Regions from separate parts of the Actinomadura sp. NEAU-AAG7 genome, predicted to be linked through region 3. Evidence: riboswitches for the same ligand, from Rfam matches in the RefSeq annotation. Region 3 holds a riboswitch; each other region holds the start of a gene.
What was found. A riboswitch is a leader RNA that binds a small molecule or an ion and turns the genes downstream of it on or off. The one in region 3 is predicted to bind cobalamin.
Positions count from the first base shown of each region.

Region 1: linked by a shared signal. The riboswitch ahead of metE (5-methyltetrahydropteroyltriglutamate--homocysteine S-methyltransferase) and the one ahead of KLI87_RS19035 (ABC transporter substrate-binding protein) in region 3 are both predicted to bind cobalamin.
Region 2: linked by a shared signal. The riboswitch ahead of KLI87_RS36590 (CbtB domain-containing protein) and the one ahead of KLI87_RS19035 (ABC transporter substrate-binding protein) in region 3 are both predicted to bind cobalamin.
Region 4: linked by a shared signal. The riboswitch ahead of KLI87_RS11135 (putative cobaltochelatase) and the one ahead of KLI87_RS19035 (ABC transporter substrate-binding protein) in region 3 are both predicted to bind cobalamin.

Region 1 covers NZ_JAHFZY010000002.1:547,764-554,798, reverse strand. Annotated here, with positions in the region: gene KLI87_RS11945 (inositol monophosphatase family protein) at 1-267, opposite strand, end outside; gene KLI87_RS11940 (LysR family transcriptional regulator) at 360-1,268, shown strand; gene metE (5-methyltetrahydropteroyltriglutamate--homocysteine S-methyltransferase) at 1,258-3,513, opposite strand; cobalamin riboswitch at 3,615-3,834, opposite strand; gene KLI87_RS11930 (ribokinase) at 4,108-5,010, shown strand; gene KLI87_RS11925 (DUF6687 family protein) at 5,095-6,111, shown strand; gene KLI87_RS11920 (Rieske (2Fe-2S) protein) at 6,108-6,428, shown strand; gene KLI87_RS11915 (hypothetical protein) at 6,421-6,825, shown strand; gene KLI87_RS11910 (hypothetical protein) at 6,822-7,035, shown strand, end outside.
Region 2 covers NZ_JAHFZY010000011.1:51,943-58,977, forward strand. Annotated here, with positions in the region: gene serA (phosphoglycerate dehydrogenase) at 234-1,820, shown strand; gene KLI87_RS36580 ((2Fe-2S)-binding protein) at 2,648-3,352, shown strand; gene KLI87_RS36585 (CbtA family protein) at 3,374-4,114, opposite strand; gene KLI87_RS36590 (CbtB domain-containing protein) at 4,124-4,363, opposite strand; cobalamin riboswitch at 4,394-4,567, opposite strand; gene KLI87_RS36595 (3-isopropylmalate dehydrogenase) at 4,767-5,822, shown strand; gene KLI87_RS36600 (branched-chain amino acid aminotransferase) at 5,992-7,035, shown strand, end outside.
Region 3 covers NZ_JAHFZY010000004.1:15,814-22,848, reverse strand. Annotated here, with positions in the region: gene KLI87_RS19060 (class I SAM-dependent methyltransferase) at 1-285, shown strand, start outside; gene KLI87_RS19055 (NAD(P)-dependent oxidoreductase) at 290-1,204, opposite strand; gene KLI87_RS19050 (MerR family transcriptional regulator) at 1,255-1,683, shown strand; gene KLI87_RS19045 (ABC transporter ATP-binding protein) at 1,664-2,434, opposite strand; gene KLI87_RS19040 (iron ABC transporter permease) at 2,431-3,465, opposite strand; gene KLI87_RS19035 (ABC transporter substrate-binding protein) at 3,462-4,442, opposite strand; cobalamin riboswitch at 4,477-4,676, opposite strand; gene KLI87_RS19030 (alpha/beta fold hydrolase) at 4,796-5,845, opposite strand; gene KLI87_RS19025 (STAS domain-containing protein) at 6,169-6,474, opposite strand; gene KLI87_RS19020 (TetR/AcrR family transcriptional regulator) at 6,773-7,035, shown strand, end outside.
Region 4 covers NZ_JAHFZY010000002.1:385,281-392,315, reverse strand. Annotated here, with positions in the region: gene KLI87_RS11155 (acetolactate synthase large subunit) at 1-1,385, opposite strand, end outside; gene KLI87_RS11150 (DUF397 domain-containing protein) at 1,587-1,787, opposite strand; gene KLI87_RS11145 (helix-turn-helix transcriptional regulator) at 1,784-2,629, opposite strand; gene KLI87_RS11140 (ATP-binding protein) at 2,824-3,393, shown strand; cobalamin riboswitch at 3,463-3,594, shown strand; gene KLI87_RS11135 (putative cobaltochelatase) at 3,652-5,679, shown strand; gene cobO (cob(I)yrinic acid a,c-diamide adenosyltransferase) at 5,727-6,341, shown strand; gene KLI87_RS11125 (cobyrinate a,c-diamide synthase) at 6,349-7,035, shown strand, end outside.

The DNA of each region.
Region 1 (7,035 bases), on a different contig from region 3:
CAGCGGGCCGCCCTCCAACTCGTCCTCGACCCATCCGGCGCCCGGGCGCAGCCGCGTCAGCTCCGGCCGCAGGATCGCCAGCGCCGCCTCGTCGTTGGCGTGGATCCCGGCCACCACCTCCTCGCGTCCCGCGAGGTGGGCGGTCGTGTCGAAGCGCCCGGCCAGGTGCGCCCCCGCCGCCTGGACCGCCGCCGCGACCTGCGCCACCAGCGCCCGGTCCTCCTCGTACGCGGCGGTCCCGGCCGCCGCCTGTTGTTCGATCCGCATGTCCCACTCCTTCGTTCGGGTCGGTGAGCCCGACAGTAGGAGCGGTTCGCGGCTGTGACCAGTGCATGTTTGGTAGGGCTAGATTTACTCCGGTGCACTTGGATCTGAATCTGCTGACCGCGCTGGACGCCCTGCTGGAGGAGAACAGCGTCGCCGCCGCGGCCGAACGGCTGAACCTCTCCGCGCCCGCCATGAGCCGCACGCTCGGCCGGATCAGGCGCGTCACCGGCGACCAGATCCTCGTCCGCACCGGCCGGACGATGATCCCGACACCGCACGCGCTGGCGATCCGCGCCGAGGTCCACGACCTCGTCCAGCGGGCGCGCGGCGTCCTGGAACCCGAGCGCGAACTCGACCTCGCGAACCTCTCGCGGGTCTTCACCGTGCGCGGGCACGACGCGGTCATGACGGCGATCGCGCCCGACCTGCTCGGCACCGTCCGCGAGCGGGCCCCCGGCGTCGCGGTCCGGCTGCTCGGCGAGGCGGCCGGCGACACCAGCGACCTGCGGCACGGGCGGGTCGACCTGGAGATCGGCGCCGCCGAGCCGGACCCGCCCGAGATCACCCATGTGACCGTCGGGCACGACCGGCTCGTCGCGGTGCTCGGCCCCGGCCACCCGGCCGGGGAGGGCGAGCTGACGCCCGCGCGGTTCGCGGGGGCCGACCACGTCCTCGTGTCGCGGCGGGGCAGGCTCCGCGACCCCGTCGACCGGGTCCTGGAGGAGCGGGGGCTGCGCCGCCGCGTCGTCGCGTCCGTGCCGACGAGCACGGCGGCGCTGTACCTGGTCGCGCGCAGCGAGCTGGTCGTCGCGGTGCCCGAGCGGATGTGCCGCCCGACGCTGCGCGTCCTCGGGCTCCGCACCCGGCCGCTGCCGTTCGACCTGCCGCCGGTGCCGATCGTCCTGGCCTGGCACCAGCGCTACGACAACGACCGGGCGCACGCGTGGCTGCGCGCCCGCATCCGCGAGGCGCTCGCCTTCGACGACCGCGCTAGCGGGTGATGCCCTCCCGGACGCGGCGCGCCGCCGCCACCAGGTTCCGCAGCGACGCCTCCGCCTCCGGGTAGGCGCGGGTCTTCAGCCCGCAGTCGGGGTTCACCCACAAGCGGCCGGGCTCCACGACCCGCAGCGCGCGCCGCAGGTTCTCCTCCATCTCCTCGGCCGACGGGACGCGCGGCGAGTGGATGTCGTAGACGCCCGGCCCGATGCCGTTCGCGTATCCGGCGGCGCGCAGGTCGGCGACCAGCTCCATGTGGGAGCGGGCCGCCTCGACGCTGGTCACGTCCGCGTCCAGCGCGCCGATCGCCTCGATGATCTCGCCGAACTCCGCGTAGCACATGTGCGTGTGGATCTGGGTGGCGTCCGCGACGCCCGAGGTCGCGAGCCGGAACGCGCCGACCGCCCAGTCCAGGTAGGCGTCGTGGTCGGCGCGGCGCGGCGGCAGCAGCTCGCGCAGCGCGGGCTCGTCGACCTGGATGATCCCGATCCCGGCGGCCTCCAGGTCGGCGACCTCGTCGCGCAGCGCCAGCGCGACCTGCCGGGCGGTATCGGCGAGCGGCTGGTCGTCGCGGACGAACGACCAGGCCAGCATCGTGACCGGGCCCGTCAGCATGCCCTTCACCGGCCGGTCCGTCAGCGACTGCGCGTAGGCGGCCCACTCCACCGTCATCGGACGCGGCCGGGCGACGTCGCCGTGCAGGATCGGCGGCCGGACGCAGCGCGTCCCGTAGGACTGCACCCAGCCGTGCTCGGTCGCGGCGTACCCGTCGAGCTGCTCGGCGAAGTACTGCACCATGTCGTTGCGCTCGGGCTCGCCGTGCACGAGCACGTCCAGGCCCAGCTCCTCCTGCAACGCGATGACGTGCGCGATCTCCTCGCGCATCGCCGCGGTGTAGGCGGCCGCGGACAGCCGCCCGGCGCGGCGGTCGGCGCGGGCCCGGCGGATGCTCGCGGTCTGCGGGAACGACCCGATCGTGGTCGTCGCCAGCTCGGGCAGGCCGAGCGCGTCCCGCTGGGCGGCGAAGCGCGCGGCGCGGTCGCCCCGGCGCGCCTCCGCGAGTCCGCTCGCGAACCCGTCCAGGCGCTCGCGGACGCGGGGGTCGGCCGCCGCCGGGGCCCGCCCGCCGCTCTCGTCCGGGACGTGCTCGCGCAGCGCCCGGCCGAGCGCGACGACCTCGCCGACCTTCTGCCGGGCGAACGCGAGCCGCTCCCGGACGTCCGGCGCGAGCGCCTCCTCCGCGTCCAGGTCGAGCGGGACGTGCAGCAGCGAGCACGACGTGCCCACCACGACCCGGTCGCACAGCCCGAGCAGCGCCGCGCAGACGGCCTTGGCCCGGCGCCGGTCGGCGCGCCACACGTTGCGGCCGTCCACGACGCCCGCGACGACGGTCTTGCGCGGCAGCCCGGCGACCGAGGCGAGCACGTCCAGGTTCTCCGGGCCCGCGACGAAGTCCAGGCCGACGGCCTCGACGCGGGACCCGGCCAGGGCGCGCAGCGACGCGGCGCCGACCGTCCCGAAGTAGGTCGCCACCAGCAGGCGCGGCCGGCTGGGCAGCGCGCCGAGCCGCTCGTAGACGCGGGCCAGCGCGGCGACCTCCTCCTCGCTCCGGTCGGCGACCAGGGCGGGCTCGTCGAGCTGCACCCACGCCGCCCCCGCGCCCGACAGCCGCTCCAGCAGCTCCGCGTAGACCTCGACCAGGTCGTCCAGCAGGTCGAGCGGGCGGAACCCCTCCGGCGCGTCCGGCGCGGCCTTGGCCAGCAGCAGGTAGCTCAGCGGCCCGACCAGCACCGGCCGTGTCTCGATGCCGAGTTCTTTGGCCTCCCGGTACTCCGCGACCGGCTTGGCGGCGGGCCCGTCGGCCAGCCGGAACCGGGTGCCGAGCCCCACCTCGGGGACGATGAAGTGGTAGTTGGTGTCGAACCACTTGGTCATCTCCAGCGCCGGGAGGTCCCGCGCGCCGCGCGCCATCGCGAAGTACCGGTCGAGGCCGGACAGGTGCCGGTAGCGGTCCGGGACGGCGTCGACCAGCACGCTCGTGTCGAGCACCTGGTCGTAGAAGGAGAACGTGTTGGAGGGGACCGCGTCGAGCCCGGCGTCGCGCAGCGTCCGCCACGTCCGGGCGCGCAGGTCGGCGCCGGCGCGCTCCAGGGCGGCGGCGTCGAGGCGCCCGGCCCAGTGCTCCTCGGTGGCGAACTTCAGCTCGCGCCGCTCACCGATGCGCGGGTATCCGAGGATCGTCGTGTTCATGGCAGCTTCCCTCGCTGAGCCACAGTGCGGAGACGCGAAGGGGGGACGGCCAGGTGCGCGCGCCGCCGGCCCTCCCGCGAGGCCGCAGACCACCGCGCGCCGGGCGGCGCGCGGGTGGAGGCAGGTCTTCGGACTCGCGGGCGCCGCTTCCCTGAGGAAGCGCCCTACTGGCCGTCGCTTCCCAGGCCCGGAGGCCCAGTGCGTGTTGACGGCGGTCGTTCCCGCTCACCGCTGCGGGGCAGTCCCGGATTCGCACCGGGTTCCCTCTTGCGACGCTCGCACCCGTGCGGGGACGAGCGAACCATCCACGTTCCCGAGTGTAGCCAGAAGAGGGGCGGCCCTCATGCTCGTGGGCCGCCCCTCCTGCGCCGCGCCGCGGCTCAGTAGGCGATGCAGGTGGCCATCGCGTTGGTCGCGGTTCCGGCGATGATCAGCGCCGTGGTGATCCCGGTCATGACGGCGAGACGCGTCTTGCGCATGCGGTGCCCCTTCGTTGTTGATCTTGGTATTTCATGATCATTCTTGGCGGCGGCGACCGTCAAGGGGTATCCGCGGGCGTTGACTTCGGGCGGGGGCGGGCACAGGATCGACGGGATGGCTGAGCCGGTGCGGCTGCTGGTGGTGGGCAGCGTCAACATGGACCTGACGGTCACCGTGCCGCGGCTGCCCGGGTGCGGCGAGACCGTGCTGGGCTTCGAGGCGACCCACGGGCCCGGCGGGAAGGGCGCGAACCAGGCGGTGGCCGCGCGGCGGCTCGGCGCCGCCGTCCGCATGGCCGGGCTGGTGGGCGACGACGCGCACGGCGCGGAGCTGCGCGCGGCCCTCGCCGCCGAGGGCGTCGACGCGTCCGGCGTCGGCGTCGCCCCCGGGGCGGCGACCGGCATCGCCATGATCATGGTCAGGCCGGACGGCGACAACGCGATCGCGGTCGCGCCCGGCGCCAACGCGGCGCTCGGCCCCGACGTGCGCCAGGCCGTGGCGGGCGGCGGGTCCGCGCTGCTCCTGCAACTGGAGATCCCGGTGGCGGCCTGCGAGGCCGCCGCCGAGGAGGCGCGGCGGCACGGCATGCTCGTGGCGCTGAACGCGGCGCCCGCCCCGGCGGTCGTGGACGCGCCGGTGGCGCGGCTGCTCCGGCTGGTGGACCTGCTGATCGTCAACGAGGGCGAGGCGGCCGCGCTGGGCGGGGACGGGACCGCCGCCGGGCTGCGGCGGCTCGGCCCTGACCGGGTGGTCGTGACCCTCGGCGCGGACGGTGCCGCCGGGGCCGACGCCGAGGGCGCGTTCCAGGTCGCGGCGTTCCCGGTGCCGGCGGTCGACGCGGTCGGCGCCGGCGACGCCTTCTGCGCCGCGCTGACCGTGGGGGTCGCGGCGGGCCTGCCGCTGCGCGCGGCCGCGCGGCGGGCGTGCGCGGCGGGCGCCCTCGCCGTGACGCGGCGCGGCGCGCAGGGCTCGCTTCCGCGCGCCGCCGACGTCGACGCGCTGCTCGACCGAAGTTGATCTTGATATGCTCGAAGGAGCCGTTCGCGCACGTGGCGTGGGCGCCGCTCCCGGCCCCCGCCATCGCCCGCCGGAGGGGGACCGATGAGAGCGCTGCCCTACGTCCCCTTCGGCCCCGGTCTCGACGACCGGCCGCACGTGTTCGTCGACGGGCTCCGCACCCCGCGCACCGTCCTGGAACTCAGCCACTGGCCGGGCAACCGGACCCCCGCCCACCTGAAGGACGACGTCAGCACCCAGTCCGTCCTGCGCCTGCTCGGGCTGCCGGAGGCCGAGCGGGCGGAACTGCTCGCGGACGCGAGCGCGGTCACCTGCGACCACTACGACGTGGACGGGCTCCTGAGCGTTCTGTGCCTGGTCAGCCCCGACTTCACGGCCCGGCACCGCGACCTGCTCGCACGGACGGCGCTGTGCGGCGACTTCGACGTCCACACCGGCGAGGAGCCCGTGCGCGCGTGCCTGGCGCTGCTGGCGGCCGAGCGCGAGATCAGCGCCGCGACGGAGTTCCGGTCGGTCGGGCAGGCCACGACGGCGCTGTTCGCCGGGATGCTGGAGGTCGCCGAGGAGTGCCTGCTCGACCCCGGTGCCTGGCGCGACGGCTGGGCCGCCGAGTGGGAGGACGTGGAACGTTCGATGCGCTCCCCGGTCGAGATCGAGGAGCGGGGCGACCTGGCGGTCTTCGAGGACACCGCCGAGCCGCTGCACGAGTACGCCGTCCACGCGCGCACGGAGGCGGGCCACGTGCTGCGGCTCCGCGCCGACGGCCGGCACAGCCTCCGCTTCCGGTACGAGAACTTCGTCGATCTGCGGTCGCGGCGTCCCGGCCCGCGTGTCCGGGGCGATCTCCTCGCGCGCGAACTCAACATGTTGGAACGTGACGGGACCTGGTTCTGCGAGTCACCGGCCACCGCGACGCCGCTGCTCCAGCTGTACTCGCCCGCCGAGGTCCCCGCGCCGAGCAGCCTCGGCATGGACGAGGTCCGCCGCGTGGTCCTCGCCTTCTTCGACGCCGCCCGCACGGACGGGTCGCTGCTGTGGCGCTCGCACGCGGGCTGGCTGGACGAGGCGCCCGGCACCCCGCCGTCCAAGGAGACCGCATGAGGGTGGAGGGGCTGCGCGGACGGCTGGCCGAGGAGGGCGTCGTGCGGTTGGACACCGCGCGCGGGCCCTACGTCGCCCGGCTGGCCGGGGGGCGGCCGGTGGTCCACGGCGCGCTGTGCCCGCACCGCGGCGGCCCCCTCGAAGACGCCTACCTGGTCGAGGGGATGCTGATCTGCTCCTGGCACCGCTCGACCTTCCGGGCCGGGGACGGCCGCGCGGTCTACGGGCCGGCCTGCGCGGACCTCGACGTCGTCCCGGCGCGGTTCGACGGCGACGACCTGGTCGTCGAGTGGCCGGAGGGGCCGTCCGGTGCCTGACCCGGCGGTGGCGCGGGTGGCGGGGCTCGCCGACCGCGCGGCGGCGGAGCGCGCCCCGGCCTGGCTCGACCTCGTCCGCCGCTACGGCGAGTGGGAGCTGGCGGAGGCGGCGGAGGCCGCCGTCCGCGTCCTGCGGTCGGCTGACCCCGGGGCGGAGACACGGGTGCACCGCGCGCTGCTGACCCCGCCTCCGGCCAGGCCCGACGCGGGAGGCGTCGTCCGGCTGCTGCTGTGCTGCGCCGCCGCGTCCGACGTGCGCGACCTGGGCGGCCTGCCCGGCGAACCGGCGCTCGGCGACGTCGCCGTGATCGAGCCGCTCGTCCAGCTCCAGTGCTACGCGGGCGACCTCCTCGGCGGCCGCGATCCCGTCGCGGTGCTCGGCGGGGTGCCGGAGTGATCGGCCGGTGGCGGGACGTCCGCGCGCAGGGCCGGGCCGTCGCGCTCGGGCTCCTCGGCGTCCGCCCGCGCGGCGGCCTCGCGGCGGCGTTCGGCGGCGACCCCCGGGAGCTGTTCGAGTTCCTCCTCGGGTTGCGCCTCGCGCTCCCGCTGACCGGCGGGGACGCGGCGGCGCTCGCCGACCTGCTGGGCGTGCTGAACGTCCGGCTCG
Region 2 (7,035 bases), on a different contig from region 3:
GGACCTGCGGCGGAGGCGGCATCAGCGACAAACCGGTACCGCCCGGTCACGCCGCTGTCACCCGCGAGCCGCCCGGCCCGCCGCCGACCCGGCGTTCCGCGCGAGATAGACTCGCCTGCGGGGGCGAGGGCACGACGAGGTGACTCGCGACTTCACCTGCACTCCGCATATCCGCACCGGGCGCAGAATCCCACCCATCCGGCGCACATCCGACTTCCGAAGGACTGTTCCCTTTGAGCAAGCCCGTCGTCCTCGTCGCAGAAGAGCTCTCCCCGGCCGGCATCGCCGTGCTGGAGTCCGATTTCGAGGTCCGTCACGTCGACGGCAGCGACAAGGCGCTCCTGCTGCCCGCCGTCGCCGACGTCGACGCGCTGATCGTCCGCAGCGCGACCAAGGTCACCGCCGAGGTCTTCCGCAACGCCAAGCGGCTCCGGGTCGTCGCCCGCGCCGGCGTCGGCCTCGACAACGTCGACGTGGAGTCCGCCACCAAGGCCGGCGTCATGGTCGTCAACGCCCCGACCTCCAACATCGTCACCGCCGCCGAGCACGCGCTCGCGCTGCTGCTGGCCACCGCGCGGAACGTGCCACAGGGCCACGCCGCGCTCAAGCAGGGCGAGTGGAAGCGCTCCAAGTACACCGGCGTCGAGCTCCAGGGCAAGACCGTCGGCGTCCTCGGCCTCGGCCGCATCGGCGTCCTGGTCGCCCAGCGCCTCGCCGCGTTCGACATGAACGTGATCGCGTTCGACCCCTACGTGCAGGCCGCCCGCGCGGCGCAGCTCGGCGTCCGGCTCGTCACGCTCGACGAGCTGCTCGCCGAGAGCGACTTCATCACCGTCCACCTGCCCAAGACCCCCGAGACCCTCGGCCTCATCGGCGACCGCGAGCTGCACCTGGTCAAGCCGAACGTGCGGATCGTCAACGCCGCGCGCGGCGGGATCGTCGACGAGGAGGCGCTCGACCTCGCGCTCAAGGACGGCCGCGTCGCCGGCGCTGGCATCGACGTGTTCAGCACCGAGCCGTGCACCGAGAGCCCGCTGTTCCACCACGACGCCGTCGTCGTCACCCCGCACCTCGGCGCCAGCACCCACGAGGCGCAGGAGAAGGCGGGCACGCAGGTCGCGCGGTCGGTCAAGCTGGCCCTGTCGGGCGAGTTCGTCCCGGACGCGGTGAACGTCCAGGGCGGCGCCGTCGCCGAGGACGTCAAGCCCGGCCTGCCGCTCGCCGAGAAGCTCGGCCGGATCTTCACCGCGCTCGCCGGCGGCGTCCCCGTCCGGCTCGACGTCGTCGTCCGCGGCGAGATCGCCGAGCACGACGTCAAGGTGCTGGAGCTGGCCGCGCTCAAGGGCGTGTTCGTGGACGTGACCGAGGAGGCCGTGACCTTCGTCAACGCGCCCCTGCTGGCCCGCGACCGCGGCGTCGAGGTCACCCTCACCACCAGCGAGGACAGCCCCGACTGGCGCAACGTCGTGCAGGTGCGCGGCACGATGTCCGACGGCACCGTGGTGTCGGTGTCCGGCACGCTCACCGGCCCCAAGCACGCCGAGCGGATCATCGAGATCAACGGCTACAACATGGAGCTGGTCCCGACCGCGCACATGGCGTTCTTCTCCTACGTCGACCGGCCCGGCATCGTCGGCGCCGTCGGCAAGCTGATCGGCGACGAGCAGGTCAACATCGCCGGCATGCAGGTCGGCCGCGACGCCAAGGGCGGCCGCGCGCTGATCGCCCTCACCGTCGACTCCGCCATCGCCCCCAAGCTCGTCGACGCCATCTCCGCCGAGGTCGGCGCCGACATGGGCCGCCGCGTCGAGCTGAGCTGAACTCGTGAGATCACGGCCCGAGGGGACCTGCCTGGCGGCTCGTCCCCTCGGGCCGCGATCGTGCGGACGCGGACATGTTGACTTCAATCCCGGCCCAGGCGGGCTCGCCTAGCGGTTCGCCCACCTGACCGGTCTTATGCGAGCGCGGTTTTCTCGCGATCCCGGCCCGGCGTGCTCTCTGAGGGCCCGTACGCTGAGCGATCTCGTGCGAGCGCGGCTGTTTCGTCGCGATCCCGGCCCGGCGTGCTCGCCTGGCGGCTCGCACGCTGACCGCCCTTGGGCGAGCGCGGCATCGCTTCGCGATCTTCCCGGTGGGCTCGCCTCCGGCGTCGCCCCACCGCTCAGGTCACGCGCTCGCGTGACGGCTGAGGTCCTCCGACGGCTTGCCCCGTCGCCTGGTCGTCTCAGAATGTGGGATTTTCTGCCACAGGTCGGGACAGCGGGCGTCATCGCGGGTACCGTGGCGGTAGTCATGCGGCGCTTCGTGGTAATCCTTCGCTGCCGCAGCGGGGCCTGATCATCGGCAGGCCGGCACCCGCTGCGGAGGTTTCGCCTGGCCGTGAGTCCGATCCTCGCCGGACCGTGCGATCCACGGGTCTCACCGGCGGCCACCGCGGCACGACAGACCAGCGAATCGGAGCGAACCTGAGATGAACGACGTCACCATGAACGCCGCCCCCGCCGACGACGAGCGGGAGGAGGCGGCCCGCGCCCTGCAGACCGCCCTGGACCGCCGCGACAACGGCGGCCACCCGGCCCGATAGGCGTCTCGCCGACCAGGGACCGCCCCATCCGGGGGCGGTCCCTGGTCGCGTTAGTGTGGGCGGATGCCCCTCGACGACGCGGCCGAGGCCGATCCCGCCGAGGTCGCGGACGCGCTGCGCGCGGTCGCGCGACTCGGCCCCTACTTCGAGATCGGCACCGACCCCGCCGAGGACGCCGACCCGACCTGGCGGCCGTTCCCCGAGCGGGACCGCGACCGGCTGATCGGGCTGACCGACCTGTACGCCGAGCGGCTCGGCACCACCGAGCGGCGCGTGGCCGCGTCGATCCTGTTCCAGGGGCTCGCGTCCCGGCTGTGGTCGCCGATGGCCGCGGCGGCGGCGCGCGGCCTCGTCCCCGACCTGTCCGGGCTGCACTGGCGGTGGGCGCCCGGTGCGCCCGTCGCGCTCTGGCTCGCCCGCCCGGCGGGATGGCGGGCGGGCGGGACCGCCCAGGCCGCCGGCCTCCTCGTCGAAGTGGTCGTGGACGGGCAGCTCAGGCCCCTGCGCGAGACGATGCTGACGTTCACCGGCCTCGCCGACGGCCTGCTGTGGGGGAACGCGGCGTCCGCGCTCGCCGGGAGCCTCAACGTCGGCCCGCCCGACCCGGGGCGCGCCGCGCTCGTCCGGGAACTGCTCGGCCGCGAGCCGCTGGCGGGCACGGGCGGGTTCGTCGGGGGCGGCTTCGTCCGGCGCAGCTGCTGCCTCTACTACCGGGTGCCGCCCGGCGGGGAGATGTGCGGGGACTGCGCCCTGCTGCCCCGCCGCTGACGCGACGGGGCGGGCAGGGGTTCAGGCGTTCGCGGGGACCGCGACGCGGGACGGATGGCGGGCGAACGCCCGCTCGGTCAGGTAGCCGAACAGCAGCCCGATCGTCGCCCACAGGACGAGCTGGACGCCGAGCGAGGCGACCCGGAAGTCCCACAGGACCGTGGCCGGGAAGTGCTCGGGGATCGCGTCCGGCCGGGGCGTGACCCGGTAGACGACCGCGACCACCACGGCGAACCCGGCGGTGGACGCGGTGACGGCGTTCCAGACGCCGACCCGGGGCACCAGCCGCCGGCACACGATCACCGCCGCCGTGGTGGCGAGGATGCCGAGCGCGACCATGCAGAAGTACAGCGCCGTCCGGCTCCCGATGGTGCCCGGGTTGCCGACCGCCGGGGGCGTCGCCGGGTACTTCAGGAACGGGACGAGCTCGACCGCCACGAACCCGGCGAGGGCGACCAGCGCGGCCGTGGCGCGCGCGCCGAGCCGGCCGAGCCGTCCGTAGGCGAACGCGAAGGCGATCGAGAACAGCCCGCCCAGCGCCACCCCGTAGACGGCCATCGCCGTGATCAGCCCGGCGGTCTTCTGGACGCCCCGGCTGACGACCTCCGGTTCGTGGCCCTCGTGCGCGGCGTGCGCCTTGGCCTCCTCGAACGCGATGGCGTGGCCGACCTGCGGCTCGCCGTACAGCCAGGCGATGAGCAGCGCGGCACCGGCCGCGGCGATTCCGACGAGCATGCCGCGGACCAGCAGAGATCTCATCATGCGCGCGGCTCAGTGGCAGGGGAAGCCGAGCAGGTGCCGGCCGTCGTGGGTGAACTCGTGCACCCACGTCCCGCCGAACAGGGAGGTGGCGCCCTGCTCCGCGCCGACGAAGTAGATCAGGACGACGCCCAGCACGGCGGCGAGCACCGCCCAGGGCAGGATCTCGCGGACGGGGACGCGCAGCGGAAGGGGCGCGGGCCGCGCCGCGGGCGTGGCCGGGCTCGCGGACGGGACGGCTTGCTGGGCCATGTCGGGTCTCCTCACGGGGTTCACTCGCCCCGGTAGCGGGAGGACGACGGGTCAGTGTCCTGACTCCCAGATCGCCGTCTCCCTCCGACCTTCCAGCCGCGCGGGCGGCCGTGGTCGTGAAGCGGGGGAGACTCCCTGGTCACAGTGGCGGGACCGTCCTGGAATCGCACCAGGTTCCTGCGCACCGTCGCCTCGAATCTTTACTTGTCGGACAGAGCGTCCCCTTTTGGGGCGCCACGCGTCAAGTCGCCTGGACGCTGTACCGGTGTGGCCCCGAAAGCGTCGGCGCGAACGATCGGCATCGGACGCGCACCGCGCCTGACATGCCCTGGTCGCACCGTGTTCGTCCCGAGATCTGAGATGGAAGCCCAAGCAATGAGACGTTTGCAGTAGAGTGCGCGCCATGGCTTCCCGCAGCATTCGTCTGGCCGTCATCCCCGGTGACGGGATCGGCCCCGAGGTGGTCGCCGAGGGGCTGAAGGTCCTCGACGCCGTCGCCCCCTCCAGCGACCTGAAGTTCGAGCGGACCTCCTACGACCTCGGCGCCGCGCGCTGGCACCGGACGGGCGAGACGCTGCCCGACTCGGTGCTGGCGGAGCTGCGCGACCAGGAGGTCATCCTGCTCGGCGCCGTCGGCGACCCGAGCGTGCCGAGCGGGACGCTGGAGCGCGGCCTGCTGCTGCGGGCGCGGTTCGAACTCGACCACTACGTCAACCTCCGCCCGGTGAAGCTGTTCCCGGGCGTCGCGACGCCGCTGGCGGGCGCCACGCCGGACGACATCGACATGGTCGTCGTCCGCGAGGGCACCGAGGGGCCCTACACCGGGGTCGGCGGCGTCCTGCGCAAGGGCACCGCCCACGAGGTCGCGACGCAGGAGAGCGTCAACACCGCCCACGGGGTCGAGCGGGTCATCCGCTACGCCTTCGAGGTCGCCGCGTCCCGGCCGCGCCGCAAGCTCACGCTCGTCCACAAGGACAACGTCCTCACGTTCGCCGGTGATCTCTACCAGCGCGTCCTGGCGCGCGTGGCGGAGGAGTACCCGCAGGTCAGCACCGACTACTGTCATGTCGACGCGGCCACCATGTTCTTCGTCAGCCAGCCCGCGCGCTACGACGTGATCGTCACCGACAACCTGTTCGGCGACATCATCACCGACCTCGGCGCCGCGATCGCCGGGGGCATCGGGCTCGCCGCGTCCGGCAACGTCAACCCGGCCGGTACCGCGCCGTCGATGTTCGAGCCGGTGCACGGCAGCGCGCCCGACATCGCGGGGCAGGGCAAGGCCGACCCGACCGCGACGATCCTGTCCGTCGCGATGCTGCTCGACCACGTCGGCGCGGCCGAGGCCGCCCGCCGCGTCGAGCGGGCCGTCTCCGCCGACCTCGCCGGGCGCGCCGCGCTCGGGGCGCGCTCGACGACCGAGATCGGCGACGCCATCGCCGGGCGAGTAGCCGGCTAGGGCGCGCCTCCCCGGCTGACCAGGGACACTCCGGGCGCGCCTCGCGGCGCGTCCGGATTTCGGCGTGCCGCGTGCGAAGGAGTAGGTCTAGACGAAGTACGACAATAAGGACTAGAGACGTCGGGGCGGCAACGGGGCCGTACCGGCGATCCGGGAGAGGACAACCGCGATGAGCGACACCCTGGACTTCGAGATCACGCTGACCGAGCGCCCGGCCACCGCGGACGAGCGGGCGCGCGTCCTGGCCGATCCGGGCTTCGGCCGGCACTTCACCGACCACATGATCACCATCCGGTACTCCGCGGACCGGGGCTGGTACGACGCGCGCCTCCAGCCCTACGGCCCGATCCCGATGGACCCGGCCAGCCACGTCTTCCACTACGCCCAGGAGCTGTTCGAGGGCCTCAAGGCCTACAAGCAGCCGGACGGCTCGATCGTCACCTTCCGCCCCTACATGAACGCCGCGCGGATGAACCGGTCGGCGCGGCGGATGGCGATGCCGCAGATCCCCGAGGAGCTGTTCGTCCGGGCGGTCGAGCTGCTGGTCGGCACCGACAAGGCGTGGGTGCCCGACACCGAGGGGCACAGCCTCTACATCCGGCCCAACATGTTCGCCACCACGCCCACGCTCGGCGTGAACAGCCCGGCGAGCGACTACCTATTCACGATCATCGCGTCCCCGTCCGGCCTGTACTACCCGCGCGGCGTCAAGCCGGTCTCGGTGTGGCTGTCGCAGGACTACACGCGCGCCGCGCCGGGCGGCACCGGCGAGGCCAAGACCGGCGGCAACTACGCGGCGTCGTTCGCGGGCCAGGCCCAGGCCGTCGAGCACGGCTGCGACCAGGTCGTCTGGCTCGACGCGGTGGAGCACCGCTGGGTCGAGGAGGTCGGCTCGATGAACCTCATGTTCGTCTACGGCTCCGGCTCGAACGCCCGGCTGCTCACGCCCGCGCTCACCGGCACCCTCCTCGCCGGGATCACCCGCGACTCCATGCTGCGACTGGCCCCCGGGCTCGGGATCCCGGCCGAGGAGGGCAAGATCAACGTGGACGAGTGGGAGGCGGGCTGCGCGTCCGGCGAGATCACCGAGGTGTTCGGCTGCGGCACCGCCGCGATCATCAGCCCCGTCGGCCACGTCAAGGGCTCCGACCGGGAGTGGCGGATCGGCGACGGCGAGCCCGGGGAGGTGTCCATGCGGCTGCGCGAGGAGCTG
Region 3 (7,035 bases):
CGCGCGCTGCGGCCGGGCGGCCTGTTCGCCTTTCCGATCGGCGCGCCGCCGCCCATCGCGTCCGTCGGGTATTGGACGCTGCTCGGGTTCGACGCGGCCATGCGGATCCGCAACGCGATATGGCGCCCCCCGTTCGTCATGTACTACCGCACCTGCCCTCTCCAGGCGATGCGCGACGATTTGGCGGCGGCCGGGTTCACGGTGACGACCACCCCGCTGGAGGGCCTGGGCCGCCGGGAGGACGGAAGCCCGCGCTACCGCCTCCTCCTCGCCCGCAAGCCCTGACCGGTCAGGCCCGCGCGGGCTTGCGGAACTGCTCGATCAACGCCGCGTAGCCGTCGCCGCCGCGCCCGGCCGCCACCGCCCGTCCGGCCAGATCCTGGATGAGCCTCGGCAACTCGGCGTTGACACCGAGCGCCTCGCTCTCGGCGACGAGGTGCCGCATCGCGGCCGCGTGGGTGTCGATGGTGGAGTCGTAGGCCGGATACACGCCGTCGTCGACCTGCCGCGCGTAGTCCGGCAGCCAGTCCGTCACGGTCTCGATCCCCTTGGTCGCGATCGGAACGAACGCCGACGCGTCGACCCCGGCCGCGCCGAGCAGGGCGGCGCTCTGCAGAAAGCCGTTCAGAATGTTCCACATCAGGCTCAGCATGGAGACGTCGTACAACGACGCCAGCCCATGGTCGTCCCCGAGGTACGTGACGCCCGCGCCCAGGCTGCTTAGCGCCGACTCGTGCGCTTCGAAGGCCGATCGCGGCCCGCTGTAGAGGACGAGGGCGTCCTTTCCGATGCCCTCGGGAACGGCCAGGATCGCCCCGTCGAGATAGCCGGCCCCCGCCCATTCGGCGGTCTCCCGCGCCTCCCGCGGCGTCCCCGAGGTCAGATTGACCAGGACCCGCCCGCCGAGGACGTCGCCCAGCGGTTCGAGGAGCCCCCGCACCCCTTCGTAATCGGTGAGGCAGACGACGACGAGCGGACTCGCCGCCACCGCGTCACCGACGGAGTCGGCGAATTGCGCGCCCCGCGCCACGAGGCCCTCACCCTTCGCGGCCGTGCGGTTCCATATGGTCGTGGGATGCCCGGCGTCCAGAAAGGCTCCGGCCAGTGCCTGTCCCATCAGCCCGAGCCCGATGACGGTCACGGGGGTGCGGTCGGCGCCCTGGTCGGGCGCCGCGTGCTCTTTTTCGGTCGTGTTGGAGGTCATGGCAGAATCATCAACGTTCATATCGATATGAAGGTCAAGGGGGAACGGCCGTGCGGATCGGGGAGTTGGGCCGGCGGGCCGGAGTCCACACGCACCAACTGCGCTACTACGAGGCCCAGGGCCTCCTGGAGCCCGGCCGCGGCTCCAACGGCTACCGCGAGTACAGCGACGACGACGTCCTGACCGTGTACCAGATCAGGAAGCTGCTCGGGGCCGGGCTGTCCACCGAGGAGATCGCCTACATGCTCCCCTGCGTCAGCGGCGTGAGCCTTGAGATCGAACCGTGCTCCGAGCTCATGGACGTGCTCAACGCCCGCCTCGACGGGCTGGACGAGCGCATCGACACCCTCACCCGCTCCCGCCGGGCCCTGCACGACTTCATCAAGAACACCGAGATGCGCGCCCCGCAGAACTGCGAGACCACCCACAGCGACGCGGAAAGGGCCGCTCACCCCATGGTCAGTCCGGGAGGACGGTGATCTGCGGGGCGGCGGTGCGCGGGTGTGCGCTGACCTCCGCGTTGACCCGGTAGACCCGGGCCAGGAGTTCCGGGGTCAGGACCTCGCCGGGCGGGCCGTCCGCCAGCAGGGCTCCCTCGTGGAGGACGCAGAGGCGGTCGCAGAACGCGGCGGCCAGGTTCAGGTCGTGCAGGGCGATCAGGGCGGTGGCGCCCAGGCCGCGGACCAGGCGCAGAGCGTCGATCTGGTGGCGCAGGTCCAGGTGGTTGGTGGGTTCGTCCAAGACCAGCGCGGCGGGACGTTGGGCCAGGGCGCGGGCGATGAGCACGCGTTGCTTCTCGCCGCCGGAGAGGCGGTCGAAGGGGGCCTCCGCCAGGTGCGCGACGTCCAGTTCGGCGAGCGAGCGCAGAATGATGTCGCGGTCGTTCGCGTCGTCGCCCTGGAAGGCGCGTTTGTGCGGGGTGCGGCCCATCGCCGCCACGTCGTAGACGGTCAGTTCGAAGTCGCCGGGCGTTTCCTGGAGAACGGCGGCCAGCCGCCGCGCGAGCCTTTTCCCCGGCATTCGCCAGACGTCCTCGCCGTCCAGGAGTATTCGGCCCGAGGTGGGGCGCGATGCCCGGTAGAACGTGCGGAGAAGGGTGGACTTCCCGGCGCCGTTGGGGCCGACCAGGCCGACGACCTCGCCGGGGGCGATGTCCAGGGAGACCGCGTCGACCAGGGTCCGGCCGTCCATGGCGACCGACACCTTCTCGGCCCGCAGCGCTACCGTCATCGGGCCGCCTTCCGGCGCATCAGCCAGAGGAAGAAGGGGCCGCCGACCAGGGCGGTGAGGACGCCGACGGGGATCTCCTCCGGCGCGACGAGCGTGCGCGCGGCCAGGTCGGCGAGGATCAGGAACGCCGCGCCGAGCAGCGCGACGGCCGGGAGCGCGCGGCGGTGGTCGGCGCCGACCAGCAGCCGCACCACGTGCGGCATCATCAGCCCGACGAACCCGATCGAGCCGCTGACCGCCACGACCGCGCCGATCATCAGCGCGACCAGCACGAACAGGGACGCGCGGAACCGGTGCACGTCCAGGCCCAGCGCCGCGGCGGCCTCCTCCCCGGCCAGCAGCAGGTTCAGGTGCCGGGACACCCCCAGCAGGACCGCGGTCCCGGCCAGCACGATCACGGCCGGGATCCACACGACCGTCCACCGCGTCCCGGCCAGGCCGCCCAGCATCCACCGCAGCGCCGACTCGGCCGCGCGCGGGTCGTCGGAGCTGATCACCAGGTAGCTCGCGACCGCCGACAGCACCTCGGCCGTGGCGACCCCCGCGAGCACGAGGCGCACCGTGGTCATCCGCCCGCCCGAGCGGGCCAGCAGGTAGACCGCGACCAGCGCCGCGAGCGCGCCGCAGAAGGCGGCGAGCGGGAGCGAGAACGCCCCGAACCAGGCCAGGTGGAACACCACGACCGTCACCGCGCCGACCGTCGCGCCCGACGAGACGCCGAGCAGCATCGGGTCGGCGAGCGGGTTGCGGACGAGGGCCTGGAGCGCCGTCCCGCACACCGACAGGCCCGCCCCCACCACGCCGCACAGCAGGACCCGGGGCAGCCGCACGTCGATCACGATCGTCTCGCGGACCGGCGGCCACGCCGGGTCGGCCAGCGCCGGGTGCGCCCGGTGCAGCAGGATGCCCCAGACCTGGTCCGGCGGGACGCGGACGGATCCGACCGCGACCCCCGCCGTCGCCGCCGCCAGCACCAGCGCGCCGAGGCAGGCGAGCACCAGCGCGTATCCGGCACGCCGGACGCCGGTCACGCGAAGCGGTCCGGGTGCAGCTGCCGGGCGAGCGACTCCACCGCGCCGGCCGCCCGCACGCCGGTCACCGTGGACGACAGCGGCAGCACCGCGAACCGGCGGTTCCTGATCGCGGGGACGTCCTTCAGCACGGGGTTCGACAGCAGGAACCGCTTCTTCGCCTCGGCGCTCTGGTCGCCGTAGTCATAGATCAGGACGACGTCCGGCGCCCGCTCGGCGAACTGCTCGAACGAGACGTCCCCGTAGGGTTTGCGCACGTCGGAGAACAGGTTGGCGCCGCCCGCCAGCCGGATGATCTCGTTGCCGATCCCGGCGCCCCCGGCGGTGAAGACCGTCTTGTCGCCGCTGTCGTAGACGGCGACCCTGGTCGGCGCGGTGCCGGTGGTCTTGCTCTTGACCCGGTCCAGGACGGCACGTAGCGCGTTGATCCGCTTTTCCGCGCGCTCGGGCACACCGAAGATCTTGGCGATGGTCCGGATCTCCTCCTCGACCGTCGCCATCGTCACCGGGCCCCGGGGGCACTCCTCGATGTTGAGGTGGGTGTCGATCCCGGCCTCGCGCAGGGCCGGCCGGCCACGGCCCTCCTTCTCGTCGAACGTGCTGGACCAGCCGCCGTAGACGAAGTCGGGCTCGGCCGCCAGCAGCGCCTCGAAGGACGGGTACTCCTTGGACAGCACCTTCACCCGGTCATAGGCGGCCTGGAACTCCGGCAGGACGCGGTCGTCGAGGAAGCCCGTCCCCACCATGGAGCGCTCCAGCCCGAGCGCCAGCATCACCTCGGTCGCGTGCTGGTTCAGCGACACCGCGCGCCGGGGCGGCCGTTCGTAGGTGGTCGTGACCCCGCAGTTCGCCACCGTCACCGGGAATCCGGGCGGCGCCGCCCCGCTCCCGCCCACCGCGTCCGTACCGGTGGAACCGCATCCGCCCGCCAGCAGGGCCGCGGCGGCCAGCAGCCCCGCGAGTCGTGCCCATGGCATCCCGCTCTCCTCTCTGGGGAGATCCGCCCCAGGTCAGTTGAGGAGGCGACCGCGTGAGTCTCCTGGCTCTCGGGTCAACGCTCGTCCCGGCCTTCCCTGCCGCTCGCGCGGTGGTGGCCTCGCTCGGGATCCGCTCGCCGATCACAGTGGCGGGACCGCGCCGGATTCGCACCGGCTTCCTCGTTCCGCCGTCGCCTACCCGCACATGGTGGCACACCTCGCTCTTGCCACAAAGTCGCAATAAGCCCGAATCGCCTGGTCGCCGCTCTGTCGGAGGCGGGGCGCAGCGTGCGGGCGCCCCGGCGGCCGGTCAAGGGGTGGACCGGCCGCCGGGGCGCGGCGCGAGGGGGGCGTCAGCGGGCGCAGCCCGCCAGTTCGGGGGTGGTGGGCTTGGTGTCGGCGCCGCCGAAGAACAGCGCCGAGCACTGCTGGAGGAAGGCCGGGTTCTCCTCGGGGATCCAGTGGCCGCTGTCGGGGGCGACGACCGTGCGGACGTCGGTGGCGACGGCGCCGAAGGACTGCCCGACGGCGGGGCCGAACACGTCCGCCGCGCCCATGGCGAGGACCGGGATCGTCAGCTTCTGCTCCGCCAGCCTCTTGTTGTCGGCGGCGTTGGTCGGGTAGGCGCGGTAGTAGTCGAACCCGGCGCTGCGGTGGGCGGCGTCGGAGTAGGCGTCGATGTAGGTCGACTGGGCGATCGCCTTCGGGTACTTGGCGGCGGCGAACAGCCAGCCCAGGTAGGTCGAGACGTGCGCCCGGTCGTTCACGAGCTGCTCGGGGACCGGCGCCGCGGTCATGTTGAACTGGAAGTGCCAGCTCAGGCCGTACGCGGACTCCAGCCCGAAGCCGTTGAGCGGGGCTTCGAGGACGGCCATGCGCGAGACGCCGCCGGGGAAGTTGCGGGCGTAGGGGTAGGCGACCAGCGCGCCGACGTCGTGGCCGAGGATCGCGACGTTGTCGTAGCCGAGCTTGGTCACGCCCTGGTGGAGCTTCGCCGCGACCGTGACCAGGTCGTACTTGCGGTCGGTGGGGATGGAGGACCTGCCGAGGCCCGGCAGGTCGAAGGCGATCACCGTGTGGGTCTTGGCGAGTTCGGGCATGACCTCGTGCCACTCGTACCAGGTCTCGGGCCACCCGTGCAGCAGCACCAGGGCGGGCCCCTGGCCGCCCTTGACGTAGTGCAGCGACCCTCCGTCGACCGGGACGAACCCGTGGCGGAAACCGCGCAGCCCCGCCAGGTCGCCCTGGCCGGGCAGCGCCGCCGGCCTGGACGCGGGGGACGCGGTGGCGGCCGTCGTGCCGAACAGCAGCGCGGCGACGGCCACGACCGCGCCGATGACGAGGCCCAGCCCGCGGGCGGGCCTCCGCGCGCCCGCCCCGTCGAGATTTCGCTTGGTATTCATGCCAGGCTCCCCTCCACATATGCAACACATGCGATCCCCGATCACCGGCGCCACTGACGCCGCCTCGGATATTACGGGGGCTGCCCATGGGAATGAAGTGGCCGCGACGATCTTCGCCGCCGGGCCGCGAATTGAGCACGAACGAAGAAATCGGGTCACCTACGGTGCCGCAGTGATCACTCAATCCCTATTGGGTCGGCGAATCGCGCCCTAGCCGGAACCGGCCAATCCCGGCCTTGCCGGTTTCGATGCCGGCGCGCCCCGCATGACCTTCGGTGACGGCACGGCGACGACGAGAAGCGGCCGAGAAATCCTGGCGGTTCTCAGGGGCCGTACAAGGGGAGCGTGTCGGACAGGCCGATCATCTCCAGCAACTGCACGAGTTCGGCATTCGGGCGGTACAGCCTTATCTCATGGCCCAGGCGGCGTGCCGTGAGCTGCATGCGCAGCAGAATTTCCAGCGTCGCCATATTCGGGCCCGCCGAGCCGCCGAGGTCGCACACGACCTCGCGGGGCGCCGCGTCCGACTCCCGCAGGGCCTCGCGCAGCCGCTCGCAGGGGTCGTCACCGGGGGTCGCGGCGTCCAGCCGGATGAAGACGGGGACGGCGTCCTGCTCGGGTCGCTCCATGCGCGGTCGCTCCCATGATCGAGGGCCCCCGAGGACCGGCCGTTTGCGGTAGCGCCCCATGCTCACACCCGCCGCCGCCCGCCGCCATCTCGTGCCGTGCGCACCCGGCCGGCGGCCGCCCGCACGATCGGAGATTTCCGCCGATCAGCGGGTGATTAGCCTCGGGAAGGTCGCCGGAATGCCACCGTCCGCGATGCACGCATCCGGCCGGTACGAGTCTGGACGCACCGAGGAGGGACCGTCCCATGCGCGTACGAATGTCCCGACCAGGGGCAGCCCGCAGGCCCCAGGCACCGTCGTGAGCCCCCGCCGATCCGACCCGCTCATCAGGCCCACGCTGATCGACATCGGGGCCCGGCTGATGTCGGAGGAGGGCCCTCGCGCCCTGTCGACCCGGCGGCTGGCGGCCGAGGCCGGATGCTCCACGATGGCCGTCTACACCCATTTCGGCGGCATGAGCGGGCTCGTCCGCGAAATGGTCCACGAGGGCTTCGCCCGGCTCCAGGTCCACTTCTCCCATGTCCTCGACACCTCCGATCCCGTCGCGGACATGGCGCTGCT
Region 4 (7,035 bases), on a different contig from region 3:
CGGGCGAGCTTGGCGGCGATCGCGCCCGGCACCGCGAACCCCATGGACGACAGCCCGTTCGACACCAGCAGCGTGTTCGGCTCGTAGGTCGGGTACATGCGCGCCATCCACATCTTCACCGCGCCGGTGTCGGCGAGCACGATGTCGTCGCGTCCCATGGCGGCGCGGACGTCGGCGACGATGCGGCGCGGCGAGAGCGGGAACCCGTCCTCGACCGCGCCCTCGGCCAGCTCCTCGCTCATCAGCCGGCGGATCTCGCGGCCCGTCCCGTTGACGTCGAAGCGGCGGTGGACGGCCTCGGCGAGCGCGTGCAGCGAGCGCGAGAGGTCGCCCTGGATGCCGACCTCGACCGGGTAGTGGTCGTCGACCTCGGCGGGGAACTGGTGGATGTGGATGATCTTCTTGTCGGCGGCCGGGTTGATCTTGACCGGGTCGAACTCCTGGAGTTCGTAGCCCACGGCGATCAGCACGTCCGCCTCGTCGAAGCCGAAGTTCACGTAGTCGTGCCGCATGAACCCGACGGCGCCGAGCGCGTGCCGGTGGTCGTCGGGGAACACGCCCTTGCCGTTGAACGTGGTCGCGACCGGCAGCCCGAGCAGCTCGGAGAAGTGCACGAGCGCCTCGCCCGCGCCCGCGCGGGCCGCGCCGTGCCCGGCGAGGATGATCGGCTGCCGGGCGAGCGCGATCACGTCCGCCGCCCGCGCGATCTGGGACGCCGACGGCTCCTGCGGGCGGACGACGTTGACCTTCAGCGGCTTGAGGTCGGCGGCGACCTTCGCGGACTCCACGTCCTCGGGGATCGCCAGGTACACCGCGCCGGGACGCTCGGTCTGCGCCGTCTTGAACGCCTTGCGCACCATCTCGGGCAGCGCCTCGGCCGTCGGCGCCAGCTCCGACCACTTGGTGATCGGGCGGAACAGGGACACGAGGTCGACGATCTGGTGCGACTCCTTGTAGATCCGGTCCAGCCCCACCTGCGCGGAGATCGCGACGACCGGGGTGCTGTTGGTGGTCGCGTCCGCGACGCCGAGTTGCAGGTTGATCGCGCCGGGCCCGAGCGTGGCCGAGGCGACCCCCGCCCGGCCGGTCAGCCGCCCGTAGATCTCGGCCATGAACGCCGCGCCCTGCTCGTGCCGGACGAGCACGTACCGGATGGAGGACTCGTTCAGCGCGTGGACGAAGTGGATGTTCTCCTCACCCGGGATGCCGAAGACGTACTCGACCCCCTCCGCCTCCAGGGTCCTGACGAGCAGCCGGGCCGCGTCCTGCTGCTCCGGCGCGCCCTCCGGGCCGTCCGCTCCGGACGCGGAAACCCCTTCCCCTGCGGATCCGGCTTCCCCTACGGGCGTGGTCTCCCGTACGGACGCGGCTTGCTCAGCGGACATCGTGTGCCCATCTCCACTCTCTGATCGCTATCCGGGAAGCCGGGTTTCCCGCTCCCCAAAGGGTCAGCCCCCGGCCCGTCCCTCCCATTCCTCTCCGCACTGTGCGATCCCTCACGTGCCATTTCGAGCGGGCCGAAAAGGGGCGGGCAGGCCGAGGGGCCGCGGCGTACGCCGCGGCCCCTCGGGTCGTGCTCGCTGCTGCTATGCCTCCCGGAGCGAGGTGAGCAGGGTCCGCCAGGCGGCCTGCGTCAGCACCAGCGCGGGCCCGGCGGGGTCCTTGGAGTCGCGGACCGCGCGCAGGTCACTGGCCAGGGTGGCCACCTCGACGCACTGGTCTCCGCTGCCGCTGTGGGACGACTTGCGCCAGCACGCTCCGGTGAGTTCGCGCTGCAGGTTGGTCACGGGCTGCTCCTTGCTGCCTCGGCGATGAGGTGCGCGGAATCCTCGGGGGACAGGGCCTCCGCCTCGATCCGATCGAAGCGGTCCCTATGTTTTGCTATTTCCTCGGCGCTCTCAAGGTAAACGTCGCCCATGGTGCCCTCGACGTAGGCGATATCGGGGTCCGCGGCGTTCGGATACGACAATATGGTGAAACGTCCGTCAAGGCCCGCATGCTCCTGCGCTGTATAAGGAAGTACCTGAACGCACACGGATGGGCGAGTTTCCGCGGCCAGGTTGAGCGCCTCCAACTGGGCGCGCATGACCTCGGGCCCGCCGATCTGCCGGTGCAGCACCGACTCATCGAAGATCACGTGCAGCTTCGGCGCGTTCTCGCGGTCCAGCAGCGCCTGCCGGATCGTGCGCGCGGAGATCCGCCGCTCGATCTCCTCCTGCGCGGGCAGCAGCCGCCCGGCGGTGATGACGGCGCGGGAGTACTGCTCGATCTGGAGCAGCCCGTGGATGAGCTGCGGATCCCAGGTGCGGATGTGCGACGCCTCGTCCTCCAGCGCGACGTAGCTGCCGGTGAAGACGTCCTGGTACGCGGTCCACCAGCCGCGCTGGCCCGCCTGCCGGGCGAGCGTGATGAGCGCGTCCCTGGCCGGGCTCGGGACCCCGTACAGGTCGAGGATGTCGGCGATGTCGCCGGGACGCGGCCGGGTCTGGCTCGTCTCCAGCCGGGACACGGTGGCCCGCGACCAGTCGAGCCGGTCCGCGACCTCCTGCAGGGTCAGCCGCTGCTCCTCGCGCAGCTTTCGCAGTTCCCGGGCCAGCCGGCGGCCACGAACCGTTGGTCGGTAGGTCATGAGAGTGGAGTCTCCCCACTCTGGCGCCGCCCCACAACGCGAATGGCGAACCCGGAGCCCCGGGCAGAGCAATCTCCTCAAGGCGGTTGCGAACGTGAGATTCTCACGGGAGTCTGGACGCTGTGACCAACCGGGGACTTAAAGTAACCGACGAAGGTCGCGCGTTCCCGAGCGCGTAGACCACGGGAGGACCCGTGAAGACCTCGCCCGACATCACCGGCGGCACCATCCCCGCGGCGCCGCCGTCCCGGACGCCCGCCGGCGCGAGACCCGGCCGGGCGTGGGCGCTGCCCCGCGGCCCCGGCTGCGCCGGGCACGCGCGCCGCGTCCTCGCCGGCGCGCTCGCCGCGGTGGGCGCGACCCGCGACGTGGTCGCCGACGCCCGGCTCATGGTCAGCGAGCTGGCCACCAACGCCTACCAGCACGCCGGCGACCACGGCCCGCACGAGCTATGGCTCGACCACGACGGCCTGGGGGAGGCCCGCTGCGCGGTCTTCGACGCCTACGCCGAGGCGTTCTCCGCCGCCCCCGCCGACGCGTTCGCCGATCCCCTCACCGACCCGCTCTCCGACACGCGGCTGCCCGGCTACTCCTGGACGTCCGGCGACTGCGGGCGGGGGCTCAGCATCGTCCGGGAGCTGTCGGAGGGCCGCTGGGGCATGCAGCGGGCGCTGTCGCGGCTCGGGCCGCCCGTCCGGGGCAAGGCCGTCTGGTTCGCGGTGCCCGCGCGCGGCCCCGGCGGCCCGTCCCTCCTCGGCACCTGACCCGCGCGGGGGGCGCCCGGCGGGCGCGATCCGCTCGGGTGTGCGATCCTGTGCCTTGCGACGGAAGCGGAGGAACCCGGTGCGAATCCGGGGCTGTCCCGCAACTGTGACCAGGGGAGTTCCCCCTCGCTCGCGCCACGGCCGCCCTCCGGGACGGCTGGAAGGCCGAGGGGGAGCCGTGATCCGGGAGCCAGGAGACTCCGGCCGTCGGACAGGAACCGCCACGGGCGTGGACACCCGAGGAAAGGACGACCAGGCATGCCCCCTGCCGAAGCGACGCCGCCCCGCGAGCGCGGCCGCGCCGCGCGCTACCCCTTCTCCGCCGTGGTCGGAATGGCCGACCTCAAGCTCGCGCTGCTGATCAACGCCGTGTCCCCGGGCGTCGGCGGCGTGCTGGTGCGCGGTGAGAAGGGCACCGCCAAGTCGACGATCGTCCGCGCGCTGGCCGCGCTGCTGCCGCCGGTCGCGGTCGCCGACGGCTGCCGGTTCTCCTGCGACCCGCGGGCGTCCGATCCGGGCTGCCCCGACGCCCCGCACGGCGGCGCCGGGCGGGAGCGGGCGGCGCGGCTGGTCGAGCTGCCGGTGGGCGCCTCGGAGGACCGGCTCACCGGGTCGCTGGACATCGAGCGCGCGCTGACCGAGGGCGTGAAGGCGTTCGAGCCGGGCCTGCTCGCGGCGGCGCACCGGGGCGTCCTGTACGTGGACGAGGTCAACCTGCTGCACGACCACCTGGTCGACCTGCTGCTGGACGCGGCGGCGATGGGCGAGTCCCATGTGGAGCGCGAGGGCGTGTCGGTGCGGCACGCGGCGCGGTTCCTGCTGGTCGGGACCATGAACCCGGAGGAGGGCGAGCTGCGCCCGCAGCTCCTCGATCGGTTCGGGCTGACGGTCGAGGTGGCCGCGACCCGCGATCCCGCCGAGCGCGCGGAGGTCGTCCGGCGGCGGCTGCGCTTCGAGGACGACCCGGAGGGCTTCGCCGCGGGCTGGGCCGGGGAGGAGGCCGCGCTGGCCGGGCGGATCGCCGCCGCCCGCGACCGGCTGCCCGGCGTCGAGCTGACCGACACGGCGCTCCGCCAGATCACGGCGGTGTGCGCCTCGTTCGAGGTGGACGGGCTGCGCGCCGACCTGGTCACGGCGCGGGCGGCGATCGCGCTGGCCGCCTGGCACGGCCGGGCCGCGGTCGACGCCGACGACGTGCGCACCGCCGCGCGCCTCGCCTTGCCGCACCGCCGCCGCCGCGACCCGTTCGACGCGCCCGGCCTCGACCGGCAGAAGCTCGACGAGGTCCTGGACGAGCACGGCGACCCCGACCCCGACCCCGAGCCGCCTGACGACGGCCCCGACGGTCCCGACGGATCGGGTGGGCCTGACGGGCCGGGCGGGGGCGCGCCCGGGGACGACCTCCCCCAGGAAGGCGGGGAGCCGTCGGAGCCGTCGGAGCCGTCCGTGGGGAGCGGCCAGGGACGGTCGTCGGACACCGAGCCCGCCCCGGCCGACGCCGCATACAGACCCCGCCTGTTCACCGTGCCCGGCGTGGGCGCGGGCGCTCCGGGACGCCGCTCCAAGGCGCGCAGCCCGTACGGACGCGTGTCCGGTGCCCGTCCGGGAGCGCGCGGGCTGCACCTCACCGCGACGCTCCGGGCCGCCGCACCGCACCAGGTCGCGCGCGGGCGCGCCGGCCGGGGGCTGGTCGTGACCCCGGACGACCTGAGGGAGGCGGTCCGGGACGGCCGCGAGGGCAACCTCGTGCTGTTCGTCGTGGACGCGAGCGGGTCGATGGCGGCGCGCAAGCGGATGCGCGCGGTCAAGGGCGCGGTGCTCAGCCTGCTCCTGGACGCCTACCAGCGGCGCGACAAGGTCGGGCTCATCACGTTCCGGGGCGCGGACGCGGAGCTGGCGCTGCCGCCGACGTCCTCGGTCGAGGCCGGGGCGCGGCGGCTGGAGCGGCTGCCGACCGGCGGCCGGACGCCGCTGTCGGCCGGCCTGCTGCGCGCCGCCGAGGTGCTGCGGGTGGAGCGGCTGCGCGACCCGGCCCGCCGTCCGCTGCTGGTCGTGGTCACCGACGGGCGCGCCACGCACGGACCGGACCCGGCCAGGACCGCGGGCCTGCTCGCGGGCGCGCTCGGCGGCGGGGCGTCGGTCGTCGTCGACTGCGAGTCGGGGCCGGTGCGGCTCGGGCTCGCGGGCGCGCTCGGCGCGCGGCTCGGCGCGGAGGTCGTGCACCTCGACCGGCTGGGCGCGGACGCGCTCGCCGGGGTCGTCCGGGACGCGCGGAGCGTCGCGTGAGTGTCGCGTGATTGTCATGGGCCACCGGATGAAGGGCGGGGACTGAGATGCCGCAGGGCAAGCCGGAGTACGTGCCGAAGGACGGGATGACGACGCGGGAGCGCCGCAACCGTCCGCTGGTGATGGTCCACACGGGGCCGGGCAAGGGCAAGTCGACCGCCGCGTTCGGGCTCGCGCTGCGGGCGTGGAACCAGGGCTGGCCGATCGGGGTGTTCCAGTTCGTCAAGTCGGCGAAGTGGCGCATCGGCGAGGAGAACGCGCTGCTCGCGCTGGGCCGCCTGCACGCCGAGACCGGCGAGGGCGGGCCGGTGTTCTGGACGAAGATGGGCGAGGGCTGGTCGTGGATCCAGCGGCCCGGCGCCGAGGCCGACCACGAGGCCGACGCGCGCGAGGGCTGGGAGCAGATCAAGCGCGACCTCGCCGCCGAGACCTACCGCCTCTACGTCCTGGACGAGTTCACCTACCCGATGAAGTGGGGCTGGGTCGATGTCGAGGACGTCGTCGCCGCGCTCCGCGACCGGCCCGGCAACCAGCACGTCGTGATCACCGGCCGGGACGCCGACCCGAGGCTGGTGGAGTTCGCCGACCTCGTCACCGAGATGGGCAAGGTCCGGCACCCGATGGACCGGGGCCAGAAGGGCCAGAAGGGCATCGAGTGGTGATCGGGTGGTGAGCGCGGTCCCGCGCATCGTCGTCGCCGCGCCCTCGTCGGGGAGCGGCAAGACGACCGTGGCGACCGGGCTGATGGCCGCGTTCACCGCGCGCGGCCTCGCGGTGTCCCCGCACAAGGTGGGCCCGGACTACATCGACCCCGGGTACCACGCGCTCGCCACGGGCCGCCCCGGGCGCAACCTCGATCCGTGGCTGACGTCCGAGGAGCTGGTCGTCCCGCTGTTCCTGCACGGCGCGGCGGGCGCTGGCCTCGCGGTCGTCGAGGGCGTGATGGGCCTGTACGACGGCGCCGCCGGGCCGGCGACGTCGGGCTCGCCGGGCGGCGGGGACTACGCGTCCACCGCGCACGTCGCGACGCTGCTGGACGCCCCGGTCGTGCTGGTCGTGGACGCCTCGGCGGCGGCCGGGCGCTCGGTCGCGGCGCTCGTGCACGGGTTCCGCTCGTTCGGGACGGCCCGGGTCGGCGGCGTGATCCTCAACCGGCTCGGCTCGGACGGGCACGAGCGGATGTGCCGCGACGCCGTCGAGGAGCTCGGGCTGCCGGTGCTGGGCGCGCTGCGGCGGCACGGGGACGCGGCGACGCCGTCCCGGCACCTGGGGCTCGTCCCGGCCGCCGAGCGGAGGCCGGACGCGGTGGAGAGCGTCCGCCGGATGGGCGAGATGGTCGCCTCGTCCTGCGACCTG